DNA from 4 places in the Lysinibacillus sp. JNUCC-52 genome. Region 2 is predicted to be linked to each of the others. Evidence: riboswitches for the same ligand, from Rfam matches in the RefSeq annotation. Region 2 holds a riboswitch; each other region holds the start of a gene.
The links. Region 2 has a riboswitch for S-adenosylmethionine ahead of JNUCC52_RS18285 (methionine ABC transporter ATP-binding protein). Riboswitches for the same ligand answer to the same signal wherever they lie in the genome.

Region 1: it holds a riboswitch for S-adenosylmethionine, as region 2 does, so the genes downstream of both, JNUCC52_RS15060 (cyclase family protein) here and JNUCC52_RS18285 (methionine ABC transporter ATP-binding protein) in region 2, are expected to answer to the same signal.
Region 3: it holds a riboswitch for S-adenosylmethionine, as region 2 does, so the genes downstream of both, metA (homoserine O-acetyltransferase MetA) here and JNUCC52_RS18285 (methionine ABC transporter ATP-binding protein) in region 2, are expected to answer to the same signal.
Region 4: it holds a riboswitch for S-adenosylmethionine, as region 2 does, so the genes downstream of both, JNUCC52_RS11890 (O-acetylhomoserine aminocarboxypropyltransferase/cysteine synthase family protein) here and JNUCC52_RS18285 (methionine ABC transporter ATP-binding protein) in region 2, are expected to answer to the same signal.

The regions. Positions count from the first base shown of each region.
Region 1 is NZ_CP065546.1:3,040,513-3,048,452, forward strand. It holds gene JNUCC52_RS15035 (MerR family transcriptional regulator) at 1-393, shown strand, start outside; gene JNUCC52_RS15040 (hypothetical protein) at 452-805, opposite strand; gene JNUCC52_RS15045 (DUF2225 domain-containing protein) at 827-1,522, opposite strand; gene JNUCC52_RS15050 (Cof-type HAD-IIB family hydrolase) at 1,988-2,761, shown strand; gene JNUCC52_RS15055 (DedA family protein) at 3,228-3,824, shown strand; gene JNUCC52_RS15060 (cyclase family protein) at 3,890-4,627, opposite strand; SAM riboswitch class I at 4,878-4,979, opposite strand; gene JNUCC52_RS15065 (YuzC family spore coat inner layer protein) at 5,089-5,394, opposite strand; gene JNUCC52_RS15070 (VOC family protein) at 5,850-6,293, shown strand; gene JNUCC52_RS15075 (methyltransferase domain-containing protein) at 6,363-6,974, shown strand; gene JNUCC52_RS15080 (DUF1540 domain-containing protein) at 7,083-7,241, shown strand; gene JNUCC52_RS15085 (group-specific protein) at 7,280-7,531, opposite strand; gene JNUCC52_RS15090 (histidine phosphatase family protein) at 7,671-7,940, shown strand, end outside.
Region 2 is NZ_CP065546.1:3,712,604-3,720,543, reverse strand. It holds gene JNUCC52_RS18310 (hypothetical protein) at 1-785, opposite strand, end outside; gene JNUCC52_RS18305 (diguanylate cyclase domain-containing protein) at 775-1,632, opposite strand; gene JNUCC52_RS18300 (glycosyl hydrolase family 8) at 1,607-2,542, opposite strand; gene JNUCC52_RS18295 (MetQ/NlpA family ABC transporter substrate-binding protein) at 2,906-3,760, opposite strand; gene JNUCC52_RS18290 (methionine ABC transporter permease) at 3,823-4,491, opposite strand; gene JNUCC52_RS18285 (methionine ABC transporter ATP-binding protein) at 4,481-5,509, opposite strand; SAM riboswitch class I at 5,593-5,697, opposite strand; gene JNUCC52_RS18280 (thioredoxin family protein) at 5,753-6,064, opposite strand; gene JNUCC52_RS18275 (toprim domain-containing protein) at 6,078-6,419, opposite strand; gene gcvH (glycine cleavage system protein GcvH) at 6,677-7,057, opposite strand; gene JNUCC52_RS18265 (arsenate reductase family protein) at 7,139-7,492, opposite strand.
Region 3 is NZ_CP065546.1:452,585-460,524, forward strand. It holds gene JNUCC52_RS02425 (spore germination protein) at 1-886, shown strand, start outside; gene JNUCC52_RS02430 (Ger(x)C family spore germination protein) at 914-2,110, shown strand; gene JNUCC52_RS02435 (hypothetical protein) at 2,117-2,350, shown strand; gene JNUCC52_RS02440 (GerAB/ArcD/ProY family transporter) at 2,377-3,642, shown strand; gene metA (homoserine O-acetyltransferase MetA) at 3,726-4,661, opposite strand; SAM riboswitch class I at 4,767-4,876, opposite strand; gene JNUCC52_RS02450 (nucleotide excision repair endonuclease) at 5,197-5,568, shown strand; gene panF (sodium/pantothenate symporter) at 5,669-7,114, opposite strand; gene JNUCC52_RS02460 (YhdT family protein) at 7,114-7,377, opposite strand; gene JNUCC52_RS02465 (class I adenylate-forming enzyme family protein) at 7,507-7,940, opposite strand, start outside.
Region 4 is NZ_CP065546.1:2,404,144-2,412,083, reverse strand. It holds gene JNUCC52_RS11915 (hypothetical protein) at 1-40, shown strand, start outside; gene JNUCC52_RS11910 (hypothetical protein) at 88-513, opposite strand; gene chrR (class II chromate reductase ChrR) at 715-1,446, opposite strand; gene scpC (succinyl-CoA:acetate CoA-transferase ScpC) at 1,751-3,271, shown strand; gene JNUCC52_RS11895 (glycerol-3-phosphate acyltransferase) at 3,437-4,078, opposite strand; SAM riboswitch class I at 4,236-4,350, shown strand; gene JNUCC52_RS11890 (O-acetylhomoserine aminocarboxypropyltransferase/cysteine synthase family protein) at 4,464-5,765, shown strand; gene JNUCC52_RS11885 (hypothetical protein) at 6,172-6,558, shown strand; gene JNUCC52_RS11880 (homoserine dehydrogenase) at 6,967-7,940, shown strand, end outside.

The sequences.
Region 1 (7,940 bases), 670 kb from region 2:
GAACAGTTTGTAAAGGCGGTCTCAGATTTTATCGATGAATTGGATCGCTCGCAACTTGATACAGGTTATCCAATTGGAGGCATCACAAAAAGAGAGCAAGTTTTAGCTGGTAACTATGATAATTATTGTTACTTATATATGGAACAGCCCCAACCACAAGAAGGGCATCCTTATTTTAAGGCGATTGAAGGCGATTTTATTATTGGTTACCATATCGGGTTATCAACGACGCTTGGGCAAACGTATGAAAGATTATTTAAGGTTATGGAAGAAAACGGCTACGAGCTTGGGCAGTACGTGTATGAGGAATATATTTATGATGCGGTTATTAAAAATCGAGAGGAAGACTATGTAACGAAAATTATGATGGAAATAGTCAAAAAGGCAAAGTAGCTTTGCAAAAAAGGAAACTACCTATACGCGATATAGGTAGTTTCTTGTGTTCAAAGATTTATTTGTAATGGTAAGTGCTAGCTCTTGAATTATTGCGTTGTATTTTATTAAACCACGCTTGATCTTTTTCTTCTTGCTGTAAGGTGTTAACGATGGATGAGGAACAATTAACGCAAATTTTGGCTTGTGTAATTTTACCGCATCGTTCACATGGTGCACCAAGATTAGGAAAAATAGAGGTTTTTAACTTGCCTGTCTTCACCCATTTATAAAGTAAGTCTGATGAAATACCTGTTAACGCAACAATTTCATCATTCGTTAAGTGCCGATTATTTTTTCGTAATAAAAAATGGTGTAAATCTGAAAAAACATCTTCTTCGCGAGCGTCTATTTTCTTTCCGAACAGCAGCATTCAATTCCTCTCCCTTCTCAATTATTTAATGATTTCTTGTTTATTTTCTGGAACATTATCGGGTTGTTCGTCATATTTATAGTTTTCCCAACGAGTACGAGCTAATTTACGATATTTATTGGAGACATTTCGATCCGCGATTAACCGAGAAAATCCTTTTTTTGCTTTTACAATATCACCGAGTCGAAGACTTAATTCGGCATGTAAGTATTGAATTCGTTCACTGCCTTCTTGATTGGACGCAAAAGATTTACTGTAAAAATCTCTTGCTGCATATAAGTAGTGATTTTCAGATTCACTTTCATTTTTTAAACGATACAGCCATGCTATTTTTAGTGCGATATTAGCCATTAAAAGTGCCTCTTCCATTGAAGCCTTCGCTACGAGATAGGCTAGTTTATAGCTAACAATCGCATCGTCCATAGTGCGTTCACGACAAATATTCATTGGCTTATGTAGTTCTTTAATATACAATTCATCAATTAGTAGCAAGAACGGTCCATAAGTTCTCGTCATAGATTTATGGTAAGCATATCCACAATGTGGACATACAGCAACTTCATATAGAAGTGGATTCAAGCCTTCGTAAACGGGCATAAAATCCGTTTGTTCTTCGATTATTTTAAAACGATTTGGTCGTACCTTATATGTTGTATATTGTTTTTTGCAAAATTTACATTCCACATTACTTTCGTAGTAGTAAATATTAAAACCCATATGAACCAACTCCTCTGTGTCGAGTTTTTAACATTTCTTTAGTTCTATTTAAATAGGGGGAATACTCGTTCAATATATGTAATGGATTTTCTACTATTTTAGCAATTCTATGTTTTTTGGTATACTCCTTCAGCATGATTAAAGTAGTACCAAGAAGAAAATATATTTTTTTATGTAAAGGGAATGTTTGCTTTAAATATACTAGCAATAGTATTTATCGGTGGTACATAGGGAAAAGTTAACTGTTTTAAATCTACTTTATTAAATTAAGTCTGACATACCTAAAACGCTCTTTTTTATAAAAAAATTTAAGTAGTTTTATTATAATACACATAGGATAAATTTACTATTCAATAATATGGTTTTAGATAAGGAGTTTAAGGAAGTGGAAAGCTACTGTTTTCTTTATTTTCGAGTACAATAATTTCTATATTTTCTTATTTAATTGAAAGGGGCTAGATTGAAATGGACTGTAAAATTATTTTCTTTGATGTGGATGGTACGCTCATCAATTATGGCGATGGTTGTATTGAATCGAGTACAAAGAACGCTCTACAAATAGTAAGAAACAAAGGAATTCGATTAGTTGCTGCAACAGGAAGACCACTATCTATGTGCCATCGTTTACTAGAACTAGGTATCGATACGTTTATTACTGCGAATGGGGCTTATACTCAGCATGGTAATCAAATAATCCATAGTATGCCCATCGCACAAGATGTCGTACAAAGTGTAAAAGCGTTTGCTGATAATAATCAGGATAGTCTGACATTTTTTACTGACCACCTATTCATGAATAATGTTCGTCATCAAGCAACATTAAAGGCAATGAAGGAGACATTATCTTTAGATGACTATCCTCCCACGAATCATAATATTTTAAATGAGCAAGTTTACTTAATGTGTTTATATGCCAATGAGCAAGTGGAGAAAAAGTACATAACACAATTTCCTAATTTAAAGTTTGAAAGATGGCATCCGACAATTATGAATGTGTTACAAGATGATGTATCAAAATCCATCGCTGTTGAAGCAGTGCTAAAATATTTCAACATCCCTCGAGAAGAAGCAATTGCTTTTGGAGATGGAGAGAATGATATTGATATGTTAAAGCAAGTTGGATATGGTATTGCGATGGGAAATGGCAGTGTCGCATTAAAAAATATTGCTGATTATGTCACGTTAGATTCGGATGAAGGTGGCATTGATTATGCATTGCGTAAGCTCCAACTTATCTAGAGTAATAAATATTATTAGAAATAAAATTTTTCTGCTATCGTAATGGCCCCTAAGAGACCCTTTTTAGCTTTTAACATCTACTTCCATAGTATGTGCTCAACGCTACTTATATTTTGGATAGACAGGAATGTTATTAGATTGTATGAATAAATTGGAGTAGATGATCTCGTTGCCATTGTCACATGTATGTAGTTTTCAGTCAGCATATCCGTCACTGGTGGCGGTAAGGGAAATAAAGTGATGTGAAATAGAAATTTAGACTGAAAGAGATAGGGTGATACGGTAAAGAGAGTAATTGTTAAAAACTGAATTTATCAAAAATAAAGTTATGATGATTGTACAATATTAATATACATGTAATAATAATTAAACCTATACAAAAGTAATTGATAGAAATAATTGACTTTAAGAGGCTTATGGTAAGCTAAGATATTGGGAAAATTAAGGCTTTAGGTGGGGTAAATTTATGGTGCATCACGTGCAATCTCTTATTGAACATTACGGGTATTTCGGAATTATTCTTATACTAGTTGGAGGGATTGTCGGGCTGCCACTTCCTGACGAAATTTTTTTAACCTATGTAGGATATAATGTTTATCGTGAAAATTTAGAACATATTCCTGCATTAATAAGTGCTGCAGTGGGAGCTGCAGGAGGCATCACCCTCAGCTACTTTGTCGGTCGTCGATTTGGGTTACCGCTATTACAAAAATATGGGCCGAAAGTTCATATTACTGCACAAAAAATTGAGTTTACGAAAAAACTGTTTGAAAAGATAGGGCCTGTCCTATTATTAATTGGCTATTTTATACCTGGTGTTCGTCATCTAACAGCATATATTGCAGCTATTAATAATTATCCCTATAAAAAGTTTGCTGTTTATGCGTATGCAGGTGCAATAATATGGACTTTCACCTTTATTACTTTAGGGAAAGTACTCGGAAATAAATGGCGTTTTGTTGGCATGTATTTGTCTCAATACAGCCTATATGCCATATTGGTGTTTATCGTATTAATGCTGATTGTGTACTTTGTATTTAAAAAAAGAAATACTATTAAATAAATAGTAAAAAAAGGTCTGCTTCAAATGTTTATTTGGCATTTGAGGCAGACCATTTTTATTTAAATTTAAGGCAAAATAGCAAATGAACGAACAGGGAATCCAGAAGCTTTTTCAGGCTTTGGCACAATATTGAAAATGACTGCCCCTTTGGCTGGTAGCTTATCTAAATTTGTCATCAGTTCAATTTGATATGTATCCTGATCTAGTACAAAATATTCGCCATCTAACGTTCCATTTTTACGGAAATCCGCCGCTGAATCTGTATCGAATGTTTCATGACCGATGGCATTGATTTTCCGTTCTGTAAATAAAAACTGCAACGCTTCTAATCCCCAACCTGGAATATGGTTATGACCGTCTTTATCTTTATTATTGAATAAGTCCTTATCTGGCCAACGTTTACTCCAATCAGTTCGCAGTGCAACAAATGTACCTGCTTCAATTTCTCCATATTCTGCTTCAAAATCTAAAATATCTTGTACGCTTAACGTCAAGTCATTGTTCAATTCTGCTTCCTTGGACTTATCTATAACAATAAGCGGAAGGACAAGTTCTTTTAATTCTAATTCGTCTAAGTAGCGCGTATTTGCAACAAAATGAATAGGTGGATCAATATGCGTTCCATATTGCCCAGGAAACGTAAATTGTTGTGCAAAAAAGCCGTCATTATGAGAAAATAGCGTTTCAAATTTTGCATCTTCAAACATAAAGAAATGAGGAGAGTCTGGCCCGAATGTATGTGTTAAGTCGACCCATTGCTTAGTTTTTAATAGCTGTAATGCTTGTAAAAGTTCATTTGTCATTTTTATTCCCTGCTTTCTTAATTATGAGTGGTGAATCAATTGCGTCATTAAATACGAACATCGAAGTGAAAAAAGAATGATTATTCCCATCGTTACGCTTCAGGCGAACGCTTTCGCGGACAAGCTCAAGCCTACTACATTCAAAAGTTCATAATTTTTCTTAGAAAAACTAATAGGAAATTAACCATTAATTAAAATAAAAAAAGAGCCCTACTTGTAGAAGAGGACTCTCGTGTAACTGAAGTCAGTCTTCTCATCTTTTGGCGAATTTCACCATTTGGAATTAGCACCATGCCTAAGACTGGTTGCTGAGACTTCATAGGGCCAATCCCTCCATCTCTCTTGATAAGAAAAATATATGAATTTTCAGAAATAGTAATAACAAATACTTTAGCATAATTATAAATAGTTTACAAGTTCTATAGGAGTGCATGGTTATAAAAAATAAGTTGCCTTCTTTCTTACCAATATAAAATGATTGCGATACTACAGCACCCACCTTCTGATAAAACAATTCGAATATTGTCTGGCGTATATTTCGCTTCGAATTTCGCTGTAACACCTGCAGAAGAAATGAGTTTTTGGACTTCATCTTGCTTGGAAAGCTGTGCGGCATTTTTAAGATCATGGGCAAACTGATCGGACCCTTCAATTTTCTCTGTTAATAATTGGGCCTGCTGCATAATCGGCTGAATTTGTTTGGCAGATGTCTTCAACTTCAATGTATTAATAGGCGGGTACTGATTTGGGTTTGGAGATGTGGGCATCGCAAGCTGTCCAGGCAAATGGTGAGGGAAAGACGAATTAGCAACGCCCCAATTTGGATATTGATGTACATAAACATAATACGGATAAGGATTGTAATACAGCAGAATTCCTCCAATCTATAGCTAATATCTTAGTGTATCTTATGTAGTGGCATTCTATTTTGTGTTGAAATAGCCCGTTCTTAGCTAACAAAGCTTAGCGTAGTCCTCTTTTTATATATGTTGCAATGAATGTAAAAAAAGTTCGGTACGGAGATAATATTATTTTTATCAGAAAAAATGGCAATCGAAATGGCTGAAATAAAGATGTTTGAATCGAGACAATAATGCAATGGGTGCAGCCATGTAGCAATTTGATAATGCGTATACATTAATGGCAATAGCATAGAGCAAAAAGGATTTGCCACAAGAAAGGGAGAATATGTAATAGAGTCTGTAGAAAAGGGGACGATGGGATGAATCGTTTAAATTTAATTACATTAGGTGTGAAAAATATGGTTGAATCGTTGGCATTTTATCGTGATGGGCTTGGGTTCGAAGTAGTTGTCTATGGGGATGAAGCAAATCCAGATGTTATTTTCTTTAATAATGGAGGAACTAAAATATCCCTTTTCCAAATTGATCGCTTAGTAAAGGATATAAATGAAGCGAATCCACCAACTGTAGGTAATGGCTTTAATGGTATTACGCTTGCCTACAATGGAAAGTCTAAAGAAGAAGTCGATGAAGTATTTTTGTTAGCAAAAAAAGCTGGAGCAAACATTGTAAAGGAGCCTGAAACAGTGTTTTGGGGAGGCTATAGTGGCTATTTTCAAGATCCAAACGGCTTTTATTGGGAAGTGGCATACGGTGATATGTGGGAATTTGATGAAAACGATATGTTAATTATTAAACAATAGATTGGCGGTGCTTTGATGGAATTTTGTCAAAGCACATTTAGATAAACCTGATATAGAGGAGACGGTAGCGTGAAACCATTTTGGGAGAAAGATTACTTAGCTGATACCCATTATGCTTTTGGTAATCCTAGTGAGGAAGTGGTTGTATGGGCTAAAACATTGCAAGCTGGGGCGAGCATTTTAGATATAGGATGTGGTGATGGTAGGCATGCGGTCTATTTAGCGCAGCTTGGGTTTGAGGTGGAAGCTATTGATATTTCGGAGGCAGGTATTGCTAAAATCAATCGATACAAAGAGTTACACCAATTACATACCTTACAAGCAATTGTCCAAGATGCTACGACATATGAGTTTAAACGTTCCTTTGAGTTAATTATTTCGCATGGCTTGTTCCATTTTTTAGAGCGAGATGCGTGGCATCACATTATACAATCAATGCAAATACATACGAAGCAACAAGGAATAAATATTATTACCGTTTTCACTGATGAAGTAGAGATTCCAGAAGATTTAGCACCATTTATTAAAGGGATATGTAAAGAGGGCGAAATAAAAGAACTATATCATCGTTGGTCAATTCCATATTATCGTTCCTACCAATTTGAAGATGAGCATGATAACAATATTCAACATTGTCACGCAGCAAATAAATTAGTTGCTGTTAAAACTGACGAAAGATAAAGCAAGACAGTGCCTTTGTAACTTAAGGGTATTTTTGGGTTTTATTTAAGTTAAGTATTGAAAACTCCGAATTTGTTAAAGATATAACAAAAGAGGAGGTGTGATACGATGGCACAACAAATTCTATGTGAAGTCAATAACTGCACGTATTGGGGCTCTGGTAATAAATGCACTGCAGAAGCGATTTACGTTGTAAGTCAAAAAGGTCAGCATGCATCGAATAGTGAAGAAACAGATTGCAAAACATTTACACCTGAAGAGCATTAATAGCGTTTGGGTAACCCTTAATGGGCTACCCTGTTTTTTCATAACTGATACATATCTACTTTGTCTTTTTTGAACAATAAAGTATGTGCAATTTTGACTTTTTCTTCTACATAATCTATCGAATAATTTCCATAAGCGTCTGTTAAATCACCGATTGCACGAGATAAATTATCAATGACAGGTATTAATCTTTCGAGCTCATTCAGTTCTTTCCCTGCGTTCATCTCATCCATAATTTCATGAGCAAGATGTTGAATTTTCCGAAGGCGTTTGTTTTCAGCCTGCATCATATCCTCCTCTAAGCATCATCTTTTACACTGACTAAATATATGATGATTATGGGCAGTTCATGAGTAAATACATTTCCTTATAGTTGTTACAAATAGTAAAATGATCGGAATAATTTATTGGAATGCGGAGGGGAGTCAAATGAAGCGGATTTACGTAATTAGACATTGCGAAGCACAAGGCCAATCTTCTAATGCGCCTTTAACAGAAAGAGGACAAGAGCAGGCTAAACGTTTAGCTGACTTTTTTTATACTTATAACATCGACCGAATTATTTCGAGTCCTTATTTACGTGCTATCCAATCCATCGAACTATTAAGTAAAAGAACAAACAAAAAAATTGAATTAGATGACCGACTTTCAGAGCGTACATTAAGCACGGATAATTTACCAGATTGGTATGAAAAACTA
Region 2 (7,940 bases):
AACGCTTTATTGTCCTGTAAATAATAAATAGCGCCATCTTTCTCATATAGCGGGCTTATCTGTAAGTTAATAGGAACATCAAATTGCTTTAATTGATCAACTACTTTCTTTAACTTCAAAACATCCGTTTCCATATTAATATCTGTTAACACAATGAAGGCAGGATGTAAGTTGGTAGATGATAATTTCAATAGCTCACCAAATATTGAAGGCCAGTCATATACTAAAGGGGAAGATTGAATCATCTTGCCAATATAAGACCAATTGCTATTTTTTTCTTTCACAATAAAAGGGAAGTCTTCATTAAATGTGGATGCCATTTGTATTACTTCAGCATCGTTAGGTGGGTTCACTACAGCCCACTCAATCGGCCGATCCAATACATGTTCCCCGACTTTTCGTAACTCCACTTTTTTCCCCTTTTGCCAATGTTCGAATGAGGGAAACTGTTCAATATTTTCCCCTATAGCAACAGCGGGTCCTTGGAAATTATTCATAGCTTCTAATGCTGGCAATGGTATATGCATCTTATAGGAGTTTAAAATAACAATACGTTTATAAACATCCAAAGAATCTTCTTTAATATTTTCCACTGGTATGACATCGACATCTGTATAAGCATTTAGCATTTCTCGTAGAATTTGCACTTCTTCATCTAATTGTTGATTGCTAGTTACATAAATAAGTGCAATGTCTTTGCTATCGGCACTTGCTAAATAATGCTGTGGCATACTAAACAAAATAAAAAGGACAATGAAGACGAACAAGCCTAGTTTAAAGCGCACTTGTTTTCATCTCTCTTTCCATTTCTGCTAACAAGTCTTCAAAACTTTGATCCATCTGGGGAGTGTAAGTAAAATAACTTGTTTTATAGCTTAGTGTCACCCATCGCTTATTTAATAATTGATGGTTTTTTAAAGCTTGATCTAACTTCTCGTAAATAATATCAATGTATTGTTCTGACGTATCAATTAATAAAATGCCAAGGTAGTTTTCACGATATCGGAATTTTTTATCTGTTTGTCTAACAGATTGCTGTAATTTTTCCGCCAGTTGCCTCCACAAATATTGTGCTTCTTTAAAACCATAAAGCTTTTTAAATTTTTCATAGTTTTCAAGCTTTAGCATAATAAACACAAAAGTATGTTGATGACGATCTGCTCTTCGCATTTCTTCATTAACAATGACACGCATACGCGATTCATTATCAAAACCAGTTTCAACATCAATTGCTACAAAGTTTTTGACATCCTGCTGTAAATTTTTCATATATTTTTCTTGTGCCATCAATAACTCATGAATTTTTCCAGCGCATAATACTAGTAGTAGTAATACAACACCGTATGCCAAAAATAGTTGCATTGAAAATGCTGTACTTAACAATGCTATAGAACCTGTCATACCGATATACAGTAAGGTTGAGCCACTGATAAAAATAAATAACAAACTACTTATTAGCCCCGTAACCGTACCTCTCCACAGTGTGATAATGACTAAAAGTATTAAGAAGATATATAATAATAAACTTTCACTATCCTGATGTAGTAAAAAATAAGCAGGTAATTGTAGAAGCAAAATAAGTAAAACGCCATAAACAAATATAGCTTTATTCCATTTTATTGCTGTTCGCATTGTCGACCTCTCTTTCCGCTAGAAGTGGTAATAAATTATCGAATATATGTGTCGCATTTGTTTGCACATCTACATACCCCGTATTTGCATCAGCTTTGAGAGATTCCATTTTACGGAAAAACTCTTCAGCCATCCTATCATTATGAATTTCTAACATATAACGAGTAGCCATTGCGTACACAGCAGGTGATTCAAATGATACAGCTGGCTCACCAGTAGTAGCATCGTAGCGGCCGTACAATTTTTGATCTCTACTATATAAAGACAGCATCCAATTAGTAAATGGCTTCGTTTCCAAACCTAACGTGGCACTATGATAAGCCGTATACAATTGATCGATCATATGTAACTCCGTATCATATTCATAGTTATTGGTTACGACATCATAATACTTTGGAAAAAAGCCTGCTTGAGCTTTTGGCGCTTTTGCTAAAATCGATAATTGTTGCTCTAGTTGTTCTTTAGATAAAACATCATATTGTCGCATCTTTAAAAGTGCAGAAGGCATAATATAACTTAATGTAATTGTGTTCGCTTTCTTATGTGTATGAACGTCAACAAAATCTACAAACGTACCTTTTTGCATTCCATACTTTACAATGTTTTTACCAATGGTCTTCCCTAACGAAATATAACGCTCATCATTCCACTTTTCACCTGCATCAAATAGCGCTCGCATAATTCTCAAATCATCAATCAGCGCATTAACAGTAGCTTGTTTTTTACCATCAATTCGCCATACTATAAATTTCTTCTCTAAAAAATAATGATTAATCACCTCAAACTGCTCATCAAAGCGAGCTTGATCATCTTTTTCTAGTAAATAGGTCAACCATAAACCGACAGATTCAGATAAAAACACATCTTTTTGTTGCGTTAAATCAGTACGTAATAAGTTATCTTTTGTCATTAATTCCTCAATAACAAATTGTTCTGTTGATGAAATTGGTTCCTTAGTTACTTTAGTTACTTCTTCTTTCCCTTGAGAGCAGCCTATTAAAACGATAGAAAGGAAAAATATAACTAAAATACCACAATAAAAATTTTTTAATATAGGATTTCACCTCCACTAGGACTAAGTACCAAAATCCTTCAGTATGATTAGCGAATTATATTATAACAGTAATCATATTAAATGAATCTAAACAAATTCTAAACAGTTTAGGAAAAATAATAGAATTTAATTATTGGATTTCACACCATTATTTATCTTTCCCTAAAAAAATAGTACAAACCATTTTCATGGCTTGTACTATTTTTTAATATATAGATATTATTTAACGGGTACTACTGCACCTTTCCACTCCTTCAAGATGAAGTCTTGGATTTCTTCAGATTTTAATACTTCTAATAATTTTTTAATTTCTGGTTTATTTTCATCACCAGCACGAACTGCAATAATATTTACATATGGAGATTCTTTATCTTCTAAAGCAATTGCATCTTCAATTGGGTTTAGTCCATTATCAATTGCATAGTTAGAGTTAATAAGTACTGCATCGCCTTCTTCGTTTTCAAACATTTGCACAAGTAGCTCTGGTGCAGTATTTGCATCGAATTTAAAGTCTTTTGGATTATCTACAATATCTTTAATTTCTGCTGCTGTTTTGTCGATACCATCTTTTAATTTAATTAAGCCTTTTGCTTCTAATAGTGACAACATACGGCCATGGTCTGAAACTGAGTTCGATAATAAAATTGTTGCACCTTTAGGAAGGTCTTCAAGTGATTTATATTTTTTAGAGTAAATACCGATTGGCTCGATATGTACGCCACCTGCATTTACAAAATCATAGCCATTATCTTTAATTTGTAATTCAAGATAAGGAATATGTTGGAAATAGTTTGCATCAATAGTTTTTGACTCTAAATCTTGGTTAGGTAATACATAATCTTGGTACGTCTCGATTTTTAAATCAATACCTTCTTTTGCTAAAATCGGTTTTGCTTGTTCTAAAATAACTGCGTGAGGTGTGTTAGAAGCACCAATTTTTAATGTTACTTTATCTTCAGTTTTTGCACTGTCATCTCCAGTTGTTGATCCTGCTTCGTCTTTGTTACCAGCACCACATGCTGCTAAAGCCAATACAAGTACTGATAAAAATAATCCTGCTAATAACTTCTTCATTTGTATACACTCCCTTTATTTGTTCAAACAATATGTTAGCGGTAAATACCGGTTTAACCTTTTTAACGTTTGTCTGTTTTCGTTGTAATCATATCGCCAATCCATTGAATGATAAATACGACTACTAAGATCAAAATAGTTGCCATTAATGTCACATCTTGGCGATTACGTTGGAAGCCATCTAAAAAGGCTAAGTTTCCTAGACCGCCAGCACCAATAATACCAGCCATTGCCGTATATCCAACAAGTGCTACAGCCGTTACAGTAATCCCAGAAATAAGTGCTGGTAATGATTCTGGAATTAGAACCTTCCATATAATCGTGGACGTTTTAGCCCCCATCGAGCGTGCTGCTTCAACAACACCTTTATCAATTTCACGTAATGCAATTAGTACCATTCGTGCATAGAATGGGGCAGCACCAATAATAAGTGCTGGTAGGGCTGCATTTGCTCCTCGGATTGTCCCAAGTAAAAACTTCGTAAATGGAATAAGTAAAATAATTAACACGATAAATGGTATCGAACGGAATATATTAACGACCGATCCTGTTAAAAAGTTAACAATTTTATTGGCCCATAACTGGTTTGGACTCGTTAAAAAGAGGATTATGCCAATGGCTAAACCAAGTATAAATGTTACGACTGTAGATAGAGTGGTCATATAAAGTGTTTCATATGTGGCTGTCCACATTTTTTCCCAGTCGACATTCGGAAAGAGACTAGTTAGCATTTGCAATCACCTCCGTTTGTACTTCAACTGTATTTAAATAATTTAATGCAGCTGCTACATTTGTCTCTGTACCATCAATTTGTACAATAAGAGTACCGTATGCACCATTTTTCGTTTGCGAGATATTACCATGGACAATGCTAACTTCTACATCAAACTGTTTTACTAAATGTGATATAACTGGCTGCTCTGTTTTTTCACCAACAAATACAAGCTTAACAAGGTGTCCTGTTGGATAGTTCATTCTAAGCTGTGCAACTGTCTCCTGCGTTTCCTTCGTATCGGTAATTTGTGATACGAATTTTTTAGTGATCGCTGCTTGTGGTGCTTGGAACACTTGTAGTACTTCACCACGTTCAACAATTTCTCCAGCTTCCATTACCGCTACACGATGACAGATTTTGCGAATAACATGCATTTCATGAGTAATTAATACGATTGTTAAGCCTAATCGTTCGTTTATATCGACAAGCAAATCAAGAATTGCATCCGTTGTTTCTGGATCCAGTGCTGATGTAGCTTCATCACATAACAGCACTTCAGGATTATTGGCAAGTGCTCGTGCTATGCCAACACGTTGCTTTTGACCACCTGACAGTTGTGATGGAAACGATTTGTCACGACCTTCTAAACCAACAAGTGCAATAAGTTCTTTCACACGTGCGTCTCGCTCACTTTTAGCTACACCTGCAATTTCAAGTGGAAATGCAATGTTTTCTGCAACTGTTCTTGACCAAAGTAAGTTAAAATGTTGGAAAATCATACTTACCTTTTGTCTAGCATCACGCAACTTTTGACCCTTAATAGATGAAAATTCTTGGTTATTCACCTTCACCGAACCAGTTGTCGGCTTTTCTAAACCGTTTAATAAACGAATCATCGTACTTTTACCAGCGCCACTATAGCCAATAATGCCAAAAATTTCACCTTTGTTAATTGTAAGATTAACATCTTTAACAGCAGTTAATTCGCCATTTGCGGTTTTGTATTTCTTCGTAATATTTTGAAGCTGTATCATAGCGAAACTCCTTTTCTCATATAGAAAACCCCTTCACTCACAGACAAGTAGAAGGGGTCACGTACTTTATACGCTAAACCGTTCTCTCATCTTTCAAAGAAAAATCTTTGAGTGATTTGGCACCTTTTCACATTTGTGATGGTTGCCGGGCTTCATAGGGCACTTCCCTCCGCCGCTCTTTATAAGAGTTCGATATATTTAATAGTTTTTAATATAGTTGTTACTTTACCATGCTAGCAAAGTTCAGTCAATTGGTTTTTTTAACAATTCGTATAAAAAAGGTACGGATTGAAATGCATAAACCTTTTCTCTAACTGATCCACCATCACTAACGAGTAAACACGGTACACTTTCGATTTGAAAATCATAAGCTATTTGCTCTAAAAAATTAATATTTGCCTTGCCTAATTTTAACTGTGGCAATAATTGTTCTATGATATCCATCATTTTAGATGCAACTGCACACGTTCCGCACATCGGTGTATATAAATAAAAGGCAGTTTTTTCACCAGATTTTACTGCTGTTTCCCACTGCTCTTTTGACCATTCTTCCATTTTTCAACCAACCTTACAAAATATATTCATTATGGATGGAAAAATGCGCACGCAATAAAATCATTGCAAGCACTTTCCTCGGTGTAGTTTCTACTTCTTTATAAGTAGGCATCGTTCGCAAATGCTCTGCTTCAGGATAATGTCTGTCCATCAATGCTCGTAATTTATCTCCAGATGCATCTGCATCAAAAAATGTATAGAGCTCATAGCCCTCATATGGGTCGAGTAATTCTTCTAATTGATGCACACCAATTGTACCATTTGTACAAAGTATTGTAACATCTTCACTCAAAATAGGTTCTATTTGAAGCTTATCCGAACGGCCTTCCACAATTAAACATTTCCCTTCGAACATCACGCCACCCCCATTTAGCAGTTATCTACGACAACAATTTATTGCAATTATAGGATTCCACACTATGCATAGATCTACACGTTAACAATATTTTCTATATGTCACTTTGCAATTTGGATAACATTTTATGTGAGTTACTTGGACTTTCATTTACTTGAAGAGTCACGCTTTGTACAGCTCAAAAAACAATTGCATACCTGTGTTATATAATAAAAAACGCCGGTATGTACTCCGACGTTTTTCTATTATAGGCTTGATTATTCTGCAATCATTTCTTCGTATTGTTCTGCAGTCATAAGGTTTTCAAGCTCTGAAGCATCAGCAGGCTCTACAACGATCATCCATGCTTTTTCATATGGTGATTCGTTTACGAATTCTGGGCTATCTTCTAGATCTGCATTTACTTCCACTACAGTACCTGAAATCGGTGCGTATAATTCAGAAACAGTTTTTACTGATTCTACGCTGCCAAATGGATCATCAGTTTTAATTTCGTCGCCAACTTGTGGAAGCTCAACGAAAACGATGTCTCCTAATTCAGATTGTGCAAAATGCGAAATACCGATACGTACTTTACCATCTTCTAATTTTACCCATTCGTGTTCTTCAGAGTAACGTAAGTCTTTAGGTGTGCTCATGCCAAAAACCCCTCCATAAATATGTAATATATTCACTTTCAGTGTGCCATACTTCTTTCATAAAAACAAGGATTAAAGCTGTTATTTCCACGCTTGTTCAAAATCTGATTCTTTAAATCCTAACGTTACTTTTTTTCCATCAGTAACGATTGGTCGCTTAATTAACATACCATCAGAAGCAAGTAGTGTGAGCTGTTCATCTTCCGACATTTCCGCCAGTTTATCCTTCAACCCAAGTTCGCGATATTTCATGCCAGATGTGTTGAAAAATTTCTTTAATGGCTGCCCGCTAGCCTGCCAATAACTTTTAATTTGCTCTTTCGTAGGTGCTTGTTCAACAATGTGTACCTCTTCGTATGAAACGCCATTGTCGTTTAACCACTTCTGTGCTTTTTTACAAGTTGTACATTTAGGATAATGGATAAGTTGAATCATATTTATAGGCTCCTCTGCTATCATTTCCTGTAGTATACCATCATAACTAGTATGAGCCAAAAAGAAACATTTATTGGTTAATTTCATAATTGTTTGCGTGCCTGTCACTTTGGCTTAAATTGTTTGCGTGCCTGTCACTTTAGTGTGGGCAACTGGCATTCTGTCTGCTCCTATTTCGTAAAATTCCACTTCGCTTTCCGCGGGCACGATGTAAGCCGCAACCGTCGCTAGCGCGCCGTCTGTTGCGTCTTACATTACGTGCGTTCCCGCAGGAGTCTTCGTGGATTTTTACTTAGATAGTTTTAATTGGCAAAGTGAGAATTGTTTGCATGCCTGGCACTTTGGCATTAATTGTTTGTGTGCCTGACACCCTCCCTTTCAATAAAAAAGACAACAAGTTGATTTACTTGTTGTCTTTTTTCGAAACTTTGATTTTTCCTACCGTTAG
Region 3 (7,940 bases), 1.4 Mb from region 2:
TAATATTGTCATTGATGGCGTATTAGAAACCGGCTATTTAGAGGATTTTATTCAAGACTCTAAATTCTCTTTATTTCCAATGATTTATAATACTGAGCGCCCAGATGTCGTTGCAGCAGAGTTGTTAGAAGGTAAAATAGCAATATTAGTGGATGGAACCCCCCTTGTACTAACCGTTCCAGTAATATTCACATCTTTTTTACAGGCTGCAGAAGATTATTACCAAAATTGGATTATTAGTTCATTAATTCGACTTTTACGTTTTTTTGGTATTTGTCTTGCATTAGTAATGCCTTCCCTATATGTAGCTATTACTACCTTTCATCAAGAAATGCTTCCAACGGCAATGCTTATTAGTATCGCTTCACAGCGAGAAGGTGTGCCCTTTCCCGCTGTAGTAGAAGCACTAATTATGGAGATTGCATTTGAAATTTTGCGTGAAGCAGGTCTTCGAATGCCTAGAACGATTGGTCCAGCAGTTTCCATTGTAGGGACATTAGTAATTGGTCAAGCAGCCGTGGAAGCGGGCATAGTATCAGCTGTAATGGTCATTATTGTTGCATTAACAGCCATTTGTAGCTTTCTTTTTCCTTCCTATGGCTTATCAAATACGATTCGTGTTCTACGTTTCCCATTGATGATTTTAGCCGCGATGTTTGGTTTATTTGGCGTTATGTTTGGCATTATGATGATTATTCTTCACTTATGTAGTTTACGTTCATTTGGCGTTCCGTATATGAGTCCTTTTGGGCCACTAATTATGAAAGATCAAAAAGATGCAATGATCTTGTTCCCACGTAGAGATTTACTCACAAGACCGAGGCTGTTCAGTCAAAAAAATAAAGTTAGAGAACAACGATATCACGAAGGAAAAAAAAGAAATTAACAATAATGTGTAAATGAGGAATACGTCATGTCAAAAATTAAGATGATTTTGTTATTGTTCATCCTCACTTTATTATTAAGTGGTTGCTGGAGTAAGCGAGAGTTAAACGAATTAGCAATTGTCGTTGCACTTGGTGTAGATAAAATAGATGATGAATATGAAATTTCTATCCAAGTTGTTGATACTAGTGAAATTTCTTCAAAGCAACCTTCTAGCGGACGATCACCTGTAGTCACTTATAATTCGAAGGGAAAAAGTGTATTTGAAGCAATTCGAAGAATGACGACTTTAACACCACGGAGACCTTATTTTGCTCATTTACAAATGGTAGTTATCGGAGAAAAATTAGCTGAGGAAGGAATAAACGAACCACTAGACTTTATCGCAAGAGATCATGAATTTCGAAATGATTTTGATGTTATCATAACGCATGATTCAACAGCAAAAGAAGTGCTCAACGTCTTAACCCCGATTGAAAAAATGCCTGCCAATAAATTGTTAAATTCAATTAAGGTATCCGAAAAATCTTGGGGTTCCACATTATCTGTTAATACAGACGAACTACTAAATACCCTTAGTAGCAAAGAAAAAAGTGCTGTTTTATCGGTTGTTGAAATAGAAGGAGATACAAAATTAGGAATAGATCAAACAAATGTAGAAAGAATTACAACGCCCGTTATTTTAAAATATATTGGTATAGCTGTTTTTAAAGAAGATAAATTGATAGGGATTTTATCCGAAGAGGAAAGTATTTACTATAATTTTTTAAATAACAAAATTGAAAGTACGGTAGAAGTTCTTTCTTGCCCTGATGGTGGAGAGTTGTCGACCGAAATTACAAAATCGACATCTAATATTAAGGGAACTTTTAAAAATGGCATTCCAAAAATAACAATAAAAATTGATATTACACAAAATATTGGCGAAGTAAATTGTCCCATTAATTTAACTAAAGACAAAAGCATTCATTATATTAATAAAAAGACCGAAGAACGTATAAAAGAACAAACGAAAAAAACACTAGATACGATTCAAAAAAATTATAAACTCGATATATTAGGCTTTGGGGAAGCACTCCATCGGAAAGATCCTAAAAAATGGGAGAAAACAAAAAAAGAATGGTCTACAATATATCCCGAGGTAGCTGTCAATATCGAAGTCAATGTGGCTACACAAGGATTAGGAACAATCCAAAATTCATTATTGCACAATTCAAAGGAGTAGCTAGCGATGTTTATAACGATTGTTTTCGTAGTATTTTCTTTGGCCATTGCTTACAGTGTCATTCCTAATTTAAAGAAAAAAGGCGAAAAAAAAACAATTATCGTCTTTTCTATTATATTAAGCATAGGAGCGGCATTAAATATTGCCATTGGATTAAAAAAGAACATTCCCAGCCCTTTAGATTTCATTACATTTATTTTAACGCCCCTTAGAAAATTGTTACTTACACTTTTTCAATAAAAAATGAAAAGAAAGGGTAGTGTACGATGGATAAACAACTCATTAGCGCAAGACAATTTACAGTCATTACCCTTCTCTATTCAATTGGAACAGCTATATTAATTGTGCCAGCAAGTATTACAGAAAAACTCAGCCAGGATGCGTGGATTGGAGCGGCTATTGGTGTACTATTAAGCATTTTATTAATAAAGCTCTTTGTATCATTAGGAAATCAAACTCCAAACCTTACGTTTATTGAAGCAAATGGAAAAATTTTTGGCAAATTCATCGGTACTTTGACATCGCTTTGTTTTATGTCTTTAACCTTTTTTTCAGCAGGCGAATTATTATATTTCATCGGAATTTTTATGCAAACGGAAGTGATGCCCGAAACACCTACTCTGACCTTTGCAGTTTTATTTACGATTATTATCGTTTTCGCGTCGTATTTAGGGATTGAAGTTTTTGCACGTTCTGTGGAAATACTATTTCCAATATTTATGTTAATTTTTATTATTTTTATTATTTGTATTTCCCCTCAAATCAATATAGAAAATATTATGCCAGTCTATGAAACAGACACAAAACCATTAATCGTCGGTACGCTAAACTTTACGAGTGTTTTTTCTTTCCCACTTGCTGTGTTGCTTATGTTTTTCCCTTCTGGAGTCAATGTACATAAAGCAGCTCAAAAAGGATATTATATCGGCACACTACTAGGCGGAATTGTCTTAATTCTTATTATTACCCTTTCAACACTCGTTCTTGGCTCAACTAATACATCAATTAAGACATTTCCAAGCTATGCGCTAGCTCAAAGGATTTCGATAGGTAATTTTTTCCAACGAGTGGAAATTATCATGGCTGTTATGTGGATTATATCCATTTACATTCGGACATTTATTTATTTTTACGCAACGGTACTTGGCATAGGACAAATATTTAAAATAAAAGATCCTCGCCCACTCATTTTACCACTTGGATTATGTATGGTTGCACTGGCTCAAATTGCTCACCCGAATATCGTCCATTCTAATAATTATAATGAGAATATTTGGCCGTTGTATTCAGGATTATTAACTGTTTTACTTCCATTGTTGTTACTAACAGTCGCAAAAGTTCGCAAAATAAAAAAGAAAGAAGACAGTCAAAGCTCTTCTAGTAATCAGCAAGAATCTCAAGAACAACAATCAAAAGACAAGCAAAATTCAAAAGAACAACAAGAATCAAAAGTGCAGCAAACTCCAAAAGAACAACAAGAATCGAAAGCGCAGCAAGATGCGACCAAACCAAACTCGTCCGAATCTCAATAAGTTAACAACAAAAACCACATTTCTCACTTTTAATGAGAAATGTGGTTTTTCTAACTGTAAAACGGTATGTTAATTGTCCCATATTAAATATGGTATTCAATCTCATCAACAAAATCCCATTCGTACGGTGTTTCCTGATAAACATAATAGTTAAGCCAATTTGAAAATAGTAAATGCGTATGTGCTCGCCATGTATTGATCGGCTCATTAGAAGGATTATTATTCGGGAAATAGTTAACAGGAATCGCAATATCAATTCCTTTTTCAACATCACGGTAATATTCATCAGCTAATGTTGTCGCGTCGTATTCTAAGTGACCTGTAATCATTATGTTCTTATTATCCTTTGACTGCACGATAAAGACGCCAGCATCTTCTGAATAGGACAGTAAGCGTAAATCTGGGTGCTTACGTACTTCATCAATGGAAACCGATGTATAGCGTGAATGTGGTGCTGTAAATAAGTCACTAAAGCCGCGCACTAAATCGACCGTTAAATCGGTAATTACATGTGAATAGACGCCAGAACATTTTTCTGGTAGCTCAAATTTACCGATACCGTAATGGTGATATAGTGCAGCTTGTGCCCCCCAACATATATGCATTACGGACGTAACATTTTTCACAGACCAATCCATTATTTCTGAAATTTCTTCCCAATAATTCACTTCTTCAAATGCCATTTTTTCAACAGGCGCACCCGTAATAATCATACCGTCAAAGCGGCGATGGCGAATTTCTTTAAATGTCGAGTAAAATAGCTGTAAATGTGATTTACTCACGTTTTTAGACTCATGTGTTGCTGTATTTAAAAATGTAATATTCACTTGTAATGGTGTATTACCGAGCAATCGCAGTAATTGTAGCTCTGTTTTTTCTTTTTCTGGCATTAAATTAAAAATTAAAATATTTAAAGGACGAATTTGTTGCGTTTTAGCGCGGTCTTCTTCCATAACGAATATTTTTTCCCCACGTAAATGTTCTCCAGCTGGTAAGTTTTTCGGAATATTAATAGGCATGCTGTATTCCCCTTTTCTTTAATTTTTTCTCTCTATCTATTTAAAAATTAAAAAATCCCCCTCATTCCATTAGAGCAAGAATGAGAAGGATAATTATCACGTTCACTCTTATCTCTCAAAGGAAACATCCTTTGGTGGAATTAGCACCTTTCTAACATTGTTAGAGGTTGCTGAAGCGTCATAGGGCCAAATCCCTCAGCTTCTCTTGATAAGATTATTTAATTAAAAAGAATTGTATCATGAACAATTAAGAATTTCAATAATACATAGAATATTTAGTATTTAAATGAATGGAAGTTTATTTTTTGATGAACACTATCATTAAAGTATCTATTTCTTTTGTGAGTTACGTATCTACTGGTTAAATATCATTTTTTTCATCAATTAGCCTTCGTAAATGACAAACCAATGACAATTGTAACCCGATAAACATTCATGCATTGTAAATTGATTTTTGTAGAAGAAAACGTAATGGTAATCATGGAGGTATTATGTTAACATATACCTTTAGTAACAGAGAGGAACGTGAAATATTTTGATTAAAATTGAACTCCCAAAACCAGACTTAGTAATTCGTCAACGTGAGCAAGTATTAAAACCAGGTGATGTAGAAATCACACCATTCCATGGTTTTATTGATTTCCATAAAATCACTCGCGAAAAAGGTGGCATATTCTTATTCTACAACGAAAAAAATGAGCTATTATTTGTAGGAAAAGCGCGCAAAATTCGTCAACGCATTAAAAAGCATTTTGAAGATAACGTATCACCAATGAAAAAATATCGTGATGAAATTTTCAAAATTGAAGTGTATGAAATTGATGATCCAATGGAACGTGAAATTTACGAAACATATGCTATTAACACTTTCCGTGCAAAATATAATCTTGAAAAAGTATTTTATTAAGATAAACGCCGTTAGCAACCACTTGCTAACGGTTTTCTTTTTTAGCGTTATTCATATAAAAAAACCCACGAGAGAGGTATCTCTCGTGGGTTTTTGGTATTTAGATAAATATTTTTTCATCTTTAAATTTGTCAGCTGTTAGTAAGCTTACAACAACAAAGATAATAAATGAAGCTACTATCGGGATTGTCACTGTATGCATACCAAAGATTGACGGATAAAAGCGATCAATCACAATGTATAACGTCATGCCCGTAATCATGGAAGCAATTGCGCCATATTTGTTGGCCTTTTTCCAATATAATCCTAGGACGACTGACCAAATAAAGACAGCTTCTAGGCCACCAAATGCAAATAAATTAAGCCAAACAAGTAAATCTGGTGGATTTAACGCAAATACAACGACCGCTAAACCAATTACGGTAGTGACAATAAAGCTTGCCCGCTTAATCTCCCCGTCGTTGGCAGTTGGCTTCACATAGTTTAAATAAATATCTTTCACAACGGTTGAACTAACTAACATCAGTAGTGCATTAACCGTAGACATCGTGGCTGCCATCGGTGCTGCTAAAACAATACCCGCTAAATATGGCGGTAAAACTTTTAACGTTAATAATGGCATCACTTTATCGCCAATCTCAATACCTGGCATTACTGGACGCGCTAGCACACCAATTAGATGCATGCCAAACATAATTGTCCCGATGGCGATCGTACCAATAATAATCGCTAAATGCATACTTTTTGAATCTTTATAGCTCATAGCACGTACTGCAATTTGAGGTAGACCCACTACGCCAATTCCTATTAAAATCCAAAATGTAGAAACATATAACGGCGTTAGTTCACCTTCTGCACCAAATGGAGACACTAACTTTGGATTTTCTGCCACAAGGGATGTCATAATTTGATCTATTCCCCCGCCTGCAATGATTGTCCCAATTAGTAAAATAACCGTACCAATTACCATTATCGAACCTTGTACTGTATCTGTTAAAGCGACCGCACGGAAGCCCCCAATAATGACATAAATTAATACCGATGCAGCAAAAATAAAGAGTGCCGCTGTATAATTTAAACCCGTTAAAGATTCAATTAAGCGTGCTCCACCAACCCACTGTGCCATCATTGCAGAAAATAAAAAGACAATAATACTAATTGCAGATAAAATTACAATGACATGGCTTTTATAGCGTTCCCGTAAAAAATCAATTAATGTTATTGCCTGATAACGGCGAGCAATAATTGCAAATTTCTTTCCTAATATCATTAATACAAAATAACCAGCTGGTAGTTGTGCCATCGCTAGGAGTACCCATCCAAGTCCTTTATTATAAGCGACCCCTGGTCCACCAATAAAGCTGCTTGCGCTTCCGTACGTGGCAATCATAGTCATTGCTAGGATAAAGCCACCCATTTCACGACCACCAAGAAAATATTCCTGTAAAAACGAGTTCGATGAACGGACATGTTTATTGGCCCATATACCAATACCAAAAATAATAATTAAAAAGATGAAGAGTGGAAAAATAACTTGCCAGTGCACTATTTATCCACCTCCCCATCTTCAAAAGGTACTTCTTTGAAAAAGAATTTTAAGACGAGCCAGATTAACACAATCATAAAAGCTGTTCCAGCGATACAACTATAGAAAAACCATGCTGGGAAACCCCAAACATATGTATATTTTGTTGGATCCCCCGAGCCTAGGCCATATGCAAAGCCGTACCAAATAGCAAAGTTGACAAGTACAAGTCCTATGCCGATGAGCGCCTCACGATGTGCAATTTTAAAGCGTTGATCTTTCAATATAGAATCCCCCTAACCTACTCTATTTTACTGGTATGTAGGTATTATGGGAAGCATTGTGAACGATTTCGGTGGTTTTATCGGCGATTTTACACATCCTATCGGCGATACCTCATATTTCATCCATCTTTAAGAGCTTTTCAATTGCATGTGAAGTGCCTTTTTGTCGATTTTCCCGACGATTGTTTTTGGTAACTCATCGATAATAATAATTTTTTTCGGAATTTTATAGTGTCCTAACTCATTTCGACAAAGAGCCTTCACTTCAGCGATTAGCGTATCAGATTGCTGTTGGCAAACAACAAATGCCGTTACAATTTCACCCCAATAATTGTCTGGCACACCGATGACAGCTGCTTCTTTTACAAGCGGATGACGTAATAAACATTGCTCCACCTCTTGTGGGTAAATATTTTCACCGCCACTAATAATCATTTCTTTCCGACGACCGACAATATAAAAATAACCATCCTCATCCATTGTGGCTAAATCACCTGTTTTTAACCAGCCATCACAAATGGTATTGTCCGTTTCCTGCTGATTATTCCAATAAAATCTAAACA
Region 4 (7,940 bases), 1.3 Mb from region 2:
TTTACCAGTGCGCTCTTTAATGATTAAAGGTATTCAATAAACAAAAGACGATCAGCACAATGAATTTTGTTGTTTTGATCGTCTTTTTTATATAGTTTGATTCTCAATGTAGCGTAGCAGCTTTTCTTTATGATTGGAAAAGAGTGTTGCGGCGTGATCGTTTAAAGCGAAAATCTCTTGAATATAGCCTTGTAACAAATTACTTTCATACTCCAAAGAATGAGCTGTTTCGTTTGCTATAATATGCTCCAATAAAAGTGCATGCAGTACAACCACTTCTAAGTTTTGAGTATTTGTCACAAATTTTAAATTTAAAATGGATGTATAGGAAACAAATTGATCGACATATGCAACGGCATCATTGTAGTGAGTGAGATCGATATGTTGTTCAAGTCGCTTTCTTAAAAGTAAGCACTCATTATTTAAGTCTTGAATCTTTAAAAATAAACCTCTTACGCTCCTCTTATGTTGTTGTTCTAGGGTACGAGCAAGATGCTTATTAACAAAGGACATTTTACATAACTCCTTTCGAGATAGGGTCCTTCTAATAGTATTAATGGAAATGTTGGAAAAGGGAAGAGTCTTTTCGTTTAATTTATACCTAAAATTAACATACCCATCAAGACAAATATACTAGATTGGCAATAAAAAAAGGGCAAAAATATGAAAAAAGTGGAGTTATTATCATACGATAGTAACCCCACTTTAGTAATGTTATTTCCAATTAAATCCTTTTTGTGCTAGGAAGCTATTGATGTGTGGACGACGCTGTTCTACTAAAAAATCAGCCATTTGCTTTGTCCAATTGTCAATTTTACGATTTGAGGAGCGACTATTGTAATATGCTTCCATAGTTTCATTGTAAGCAGGTAACAGTTCCTCATATTTTGCTGTATCATATCCATTTTCATGGAGTATAGCAGCAACTGGTAAACGAGGCTTCACCTCATTGCGTCGAGCTGGAACGCCAATTGTTAAACCGAACAATGGGAAGACATAATCAGGTAGATTAAATAATTCACTTATTTCTTCTGGCTTATTACGTACACCGCCTATATAACAAATACCATATCCCATAGATTCAGCTGCAATAACAAAATTTTGCGCAAATAATGCGACATCTGCGACACCTACTAGAACGTTTTCAGCCGAATCTGCAACGATATCAACGCCCTCTAATTTGCCAGCCATTTGTAGTCGTTTAAAGTCTACACAAAATACAAAAGCACCACCAGCGGTTTCGTATTGACGTGGATTTCCTGAAAGTAAACCTAGTTTTTCTTTTTTCTCCTCGTCTGTAACCCAAATTACGCTATATGCTTGTACAAAGTGAGAAGTTGCTGCCATCTGGGCAGTAGCAATTAAATCTTCAACGATTTCCTTAGATATAGGATTTCCATCATAAATACGAACCGAAGAGTGGTTACGTAATAATTCTTTAACCATCTAAAAAGTCCCCTTTTCCCAATTATATATACCAAGAGCATATCATGATTTTTGACTAAAATCGAATCAAATCCCATATGGAGTAACTATTAAAATTAAACTATTTTCAAATAATTAAGGCAAATTATAAATACGCTCGTTAAGTAAAATATTTTGTTAGATATAGCTTAAATGTTCTGAATAGTGTAAAATTATGTATGACGACAGGTTATTTATCTCCTGTTTTTTTACATTGGTTGGGTGTACCAATGTGAAGGAAAATAATCGAGTTGAAGTAAATATATGTGGGATGGAGGAATAAGGAATGGATGAAAAGTTAGCAAAAAAGCTTCGTAATGAACAATTACGAAACAAAGTTGTAACAGCAGAAGAAGCAGCATCTTGGATTAAGGACGGCATGGTACTTGGCATGAGCGGATTTACACGTGCAGGTGACGTAAAAGTGGTACCGCTTGCACTTGTTGAGAAAGCAAAAACAGAAAGTTTCAAGGTGGATGTATATACAGGTGCATCACTTGGACCAGAAGTTGACCAATACTTAGCAGAAGCGGGTGTTATTCGCAAGCGTGGACCTTTCCAAGGAGACGCAGGCATTCGAAACATGATTAATAGTGGAGAAGTTACGTATGTTGATGCCCACCTATCACACAATGCTGAATTAGTACGTCAGGGCATCATTGGTCCGATAGACTTTGCTATTATTGAAGCTGCTGCTATTACAGAAGATGGCTTATTAATTCCTACAACTTCAGTTGGTAACTCTCCGATTTTCGTACAAGAAGCAGATCAAATTATCATCGAGCTAAACATAGCACAGCTGGATGCATTAGAAGGTGTGCATGATATTTTTGTTCCAGGACCACAAGGTAAACGTGATCCAATTCCAATGCTAAATGTGTCAGATCGTCTTGGTACAATAGGGATTCCACTAAATTTAGATAAAGTTAAAGGTATTGTTATTTCAGATATTTTAGATGCGCCATCAATGATTGTTCCTGCTGATGAAGAAACAGATATTATGGCAAATCATCTATTGAATTTCTTAAGAGAAGAAATAAAAGTAGGTCGTTTAACGACAAGTTTACGTCCACTACAATCAGGTGTAGGTTCGGTGGCGAATGCTGTCTTGTTAGGTTTCAAAGATTCCGAGTTTGAAAATTTAGAAGTTTATTCGGAAGTGCTACAGGATGCAGTATTTGAATTAATGGATGCTGGAAAAGTAAGCTTTGCATCTGCTACTTCTATTACCCTATCTGAGAAAGTAGGAAACCAGGTTTACGGGAATTTTGAAAAATATGCAGATAAATTAGTATTACGACCACAGGAAATTTCTAATCACCCAGAAATTATTCGTCGACTCGGCTTAATATCTGTAAATACAGCGCTTGAATTGGATATTTACGGTAATGTGAATTCGACTCATGTTTCTGGTACAAAGATGATGAATGGTATTGGAGGCTCTGGTGATTTTGCTCGTAATGCACGATTAGGTATTTTCGTAACAAAATCGTATGCAAAAGGCGGGAAAATTTCTAGTATCGTTCCTATGGTTTCACATGTAGATCATACAGAACATGATGTAGATATTATTGTAACAGAGCAAGGAGTTGCAGACTTAAGAGGTTTAGCACCTAAAGAGCGTGTTGGCCTAATCATTGAAAACTGTGCGCATCCTGATTATAAAGAGCAATTATGGGCGTACTTTAATGACGCTAATGAAGCAACAGGTGGTCACCATACACCGCATGATTTAGAAAAAGCACTTTCTTGGCATGTGAATTTAGCAAAGAATGGTACAATGCTAGACCCATCATTTGCTAAATAATATATTTAAAAAAAGTGTTAGATTGACTGCCATCAATCTAACACTTTTTTGCTATGCGATTGTTTTCCTACGAGATCGTAAGCCGCTACCTCGCTGTTTCACCGCCAGTTACGCCTGTGTTTTGTGCTAACTGTAGCAGTTATCGCTTAGGCTCAATCACTTGCTTTATGCGGCTTTTTTAAAGGCAGATGTTACTTTCGGTTCCGTTCCGTTGAATAGTCTTTTAATATTTTCGATATGCAAGATGAACGCTATGCATAAAAGGAGAATAGAAATGATCGTTGGGCCGAGGCCAGGTATCCATAAATAGGTAGCTGTACAAAATACAATATAAAATTCTAACACACCGACAATTAAATAGTTTGTTGCTAAAGATAAAATCACAAATAAGATAAGTGCACATAATGCAATTTTCCAATCGACGGCAAGTAAAATTCCGATAATGGAGGCAGTTCCTTTGCCACCTTTGAAGCCCATATGGAAAGGGAAGTTATGCCCTAAAATAACACTAGCAGCCATTGTATAGATTAAGAGCCACATTTGTACTTCAGTGAATTGTGATGCATTAGAAGATAAGTAGTAAATAGCACAGAGAATAGCACCAACGCCTTTACCAATATCAATTAGGGCCACTAATATGCCGTATTTCCAGCCAAGAGACAGCGTTGCATTTGAAGCACCAGCATTGCCATGACCAGTCTTTTTTAAATCTACACCTGATAGAAATTGTGCCACTTTAGAGCCGTGAATACAGCCAATGAAATAACCAATTATTATAATAATAAAAAATACCATGGCTTTTTCCATAAAAAATGCTCCTTTCATTTTATATTCTTTATATAGTGTATGTGCTCTTATTACGTAAATTAGCAGACAGAAGTTTCAGAAAAAAATAAATTTTACTGTTGACAGAAAAAAAGTCTATGTTTATACTGTGTAACAACGATGGAAATTGAATCACATACTCTTATCAAGAGCGGCGGAGGGAATAGGCCCTACGATGCCCGGCAACCAGTGAGTGACGAACTTGCTAAGGTGCTAATTCCTACAGATTCTTACTTGGATCTGGCAGATAAGGGGAGGAAAACTTGCAACCGCAACCCTCTTCTTAACTGAAGAGGGTTTTTGTTTTCTACACATAAATCCTCCTCATCTCCGGTACCATCGTAAAACCATTAAGGAGGAAGAAAATATGTCGAATTTCAAACCAGAAACATTACTATTACACGGTGGTCAAGAGCCTGACCCAGTAACAGGCTCCCGAACTGTACCAGTGTATCGTTCAACAGCTTTCGTATTTAAAGACACTGCTCATGCGCAACGTCTTTTTGCATTAGAAGAAGCGGGCAATATTTACACACGTATTACAAACCCAACTGTAGATGTTTTTGAAAAACGCGTCGCATTATTGGAAGGCGGGACAGCAGCAGTAGCACTTTCATCAGGTGCAGCAGCTATCGCATTTTCAATTTTAAATCTTGCAGGAGCAGGGGATGAAATTGTAGCAGCAAGCTCTTTATACGGAGGAACATATAACTTATTAGCAAATACACTACCAAACTACGGTATTAAAACAATTTTCGTAGATGAAACAAATCCTGAGAACTTCCGATCTGCGATCAATGAAAACACAAAAGCGGTGTTCGCTGAAATTTACGGCAATCCAAGCTTAAAGGTTTTAGATGTAGAAGCAGTAGCAAATATTGCGCATGAAAATGGACTGCCTTTAATTATCGATAGCACATTTGCCTCACCATACGGCGCAACGCCAATTGACTTTGGTGCAGATATCGTTGTTCACTCCGCGACAAAATGGATTGGTGGACATGGAACAACTTTAGGTGGCGTAGTTGTAGATGCGGGGAAATTTGATTGGACACAAGGAAGATTCCCTAGATTTACAGAGCCAGACACTTCTTATCATGGATTAAGATATGGTATTGATACAGCAGCGGCTGCATTTGCCACAAAACTGCGCGTGCAATTACTACGAGATTTTGGTCCAACATTAAGTGCTGATGCTGCCTTTAACTTACTACAAGGTTTAGAAACGCTTCATTTGCGTATTCCTAAACATAATGAAAATGCATTAGCAGTCGCTGAATATTTACGTAACCACCCATCTGTGGAATATGTGAATTATAATGGATTTGAGGATTTTGCTTCGCATGATTTAGCAAAAAAATACTTGAAAAATGGCTTCGGTTCAGTGCTTACATTTGGCATAAAAGGTGGACGAGAAGCAGGGCGTCAGCTAATAGACAGCGTAAAATTATTCTCACACGTAGCAAACGTTGGAGATGCAAAATCATTAATTATTCATCCAGCATCAACAACACATCAGCAACTATCTGCTGAGGAATTAATCCAAACTGGCGTATCCGAGTCGCTCATTCGCTTATCAATCGGTTTAGAGGCAGTTGAGGATATTATTGCAGACCTAGAGCAAGCAATTGCACAAGTAACAGCAGCTACACAAAAAGTAGAAGCATAACTTAAATTAATAAAACTAGATTCCTGTCGTAGCGTTAACGTATTTTCTCATTCGAAATGCCTCATTTGGTAATGCGTATAACGTTGCTACATCAATCGTTACCTCATTCGGTAAGTTTTCTGAAATTTCCTATATTTAATACCTAGTATTTTTATAAGTATTATTGACTTAATTAAAACCATGCTATATACTAGGGATTAAGTTACATGTTCGAATGGCTACCAACCTAGAACAAAAATTAAAAGTGTCGATGTTACGTAATTCTAAATGCCGTAAATTTTTAGGCGGTAGAACAATCAATTTGTTTTCATAAGTGCTCCCCCACTTTTGAATATATATATAGAGGGTAGCTACATAGCCAGTAGCTACTCTCACTTAAAAAACTGATCGATAAGGAGTGTTGAAAATGGGAAATGTTTATCGTGCACAAAATGTAACAGCTTATATTATTTATGAATTAAATGAAAGTCATCATTTTGTGAACAACAAATCCATTCAAAACATACTTTCGACAGTTGAAACAAAATGGCAACAAACTTTTGGACATAGTGCTTTTGAAGAAATTGTATATGCTAAAGAAAAGGGCTATATAGTCAAAGAAGTTTTTGAAGAGTATGAAGGTTACGGTACAAGCCATATCGCACTACCAGCGACAGAATATTATTTAAAATACGGATCGTTTCAATTAATTGAACGCACATATGCAATACCGAACTTTACACAAGAAGAAGTAACGCTAGTGCGATTAGCTTTAGCTCAATATCGTTATCGATTATTCTTACAAGCAAGTTAACTTTCCCTTATATTTTTTAGCTCATTCTCTACTGCTATAGGGAATGAGTTTTTTATTGTGCAGTTTACTTGTCGAATTAATTACTACTTTTCAAAAATAGCTTATTCTATAAAGGGTATCTTCGTACATATATAATAGAAGAAAGACATTTCATTTTATCGTCAAGATTTGTTCAAAAATTATAGTTTTAATAAAAAAACGTATAATAAAGGCAATGAAACCGATTTCTTTTGCACGCCTAGGGAAAACAATTGTCCTTCCTAGAAAGATTTTTCTTGTGCAATGTATTTATTTGCGTTACAATTTTCTTTAAGTTAAATTTTGAATTATTTGAATATGTGCTTGTAGGCACAGACTTTATATATATATATAAAACTGGAGAAATGTACGTTGGAGGGAATAACAGGTATGGCAACTATAAAGGCAGCGATTTTAGGATTTGGAACAGTAGGTCAAGGTATCTATCATATATTGAATGAAAAGCGTGAAGAACTAAAACGGAAATTAGGCATTGAATTGGAAGTAGCCAAAATATTAGTAACAGATACGAGTCGTGAACGTGTTCCAGGTACTGCTCATTTATTAACAACAAGTATGGATGAGGTTTTAGCGGAGCCTGGCATGCAAGTTGTATTTGAAGCAATTGTTAATGAAGAACCAGCGTTTAGTTATTTAAAGCGTGCTGTTGAACATAAGTGTCATGTAATTACAGCAAACAAAGTGATGTTTGCAAAACGTGGCTTAGAGTTACAAGAGCTTGCAAAGTCAAATGGTGTATTCGTGGGCTTTGAAGCAACAACGGCAGGCGGTGTACCTGTTATTAAAACGATGAAAAATATTTTGCTTGTAAATGATGTGAGCCGTATTCAAGGTGTTTTGAATGGAACATCAAATTATATTTTAACAAAAATGCGCGCACAAGGCTGGTCCTTTGAGCAAGCTTTAAAAGAGGCGCAAAACTTAGGCTACGCAGAAGCTGACCCATATAATGATGTATCTGGTCAAGATGCTTTTAAAAAGTTAATGATTTTAAGTGCATTAGCCTTTGGTGAACAACCCGATTGGGCGGATGTCGAAGTAATTGGTATTGATTGCATCACAGCACAACAAGTAAAGGATGCTTGTGAAAAGGGATTACGTTATCGCCACGTAGCGGAAGTGGAGAAACTTACAAATGGTAAAGTGGTAGCAAAGGTTGGTCCACAATTAGTAGATAAAGAGCATCCACTTTATCCAGTTGATGACGTAAATAATGCGGTTGCACTTGAAACAAATTATATTGGTACATTAACATTAGTTGGTCCAGGTGCAGGAATGTATCCAACGGCAAGTGTAATGGTTGAGGACTATGCTGAGATTATTGGTAAACGTGCTGGATTTGT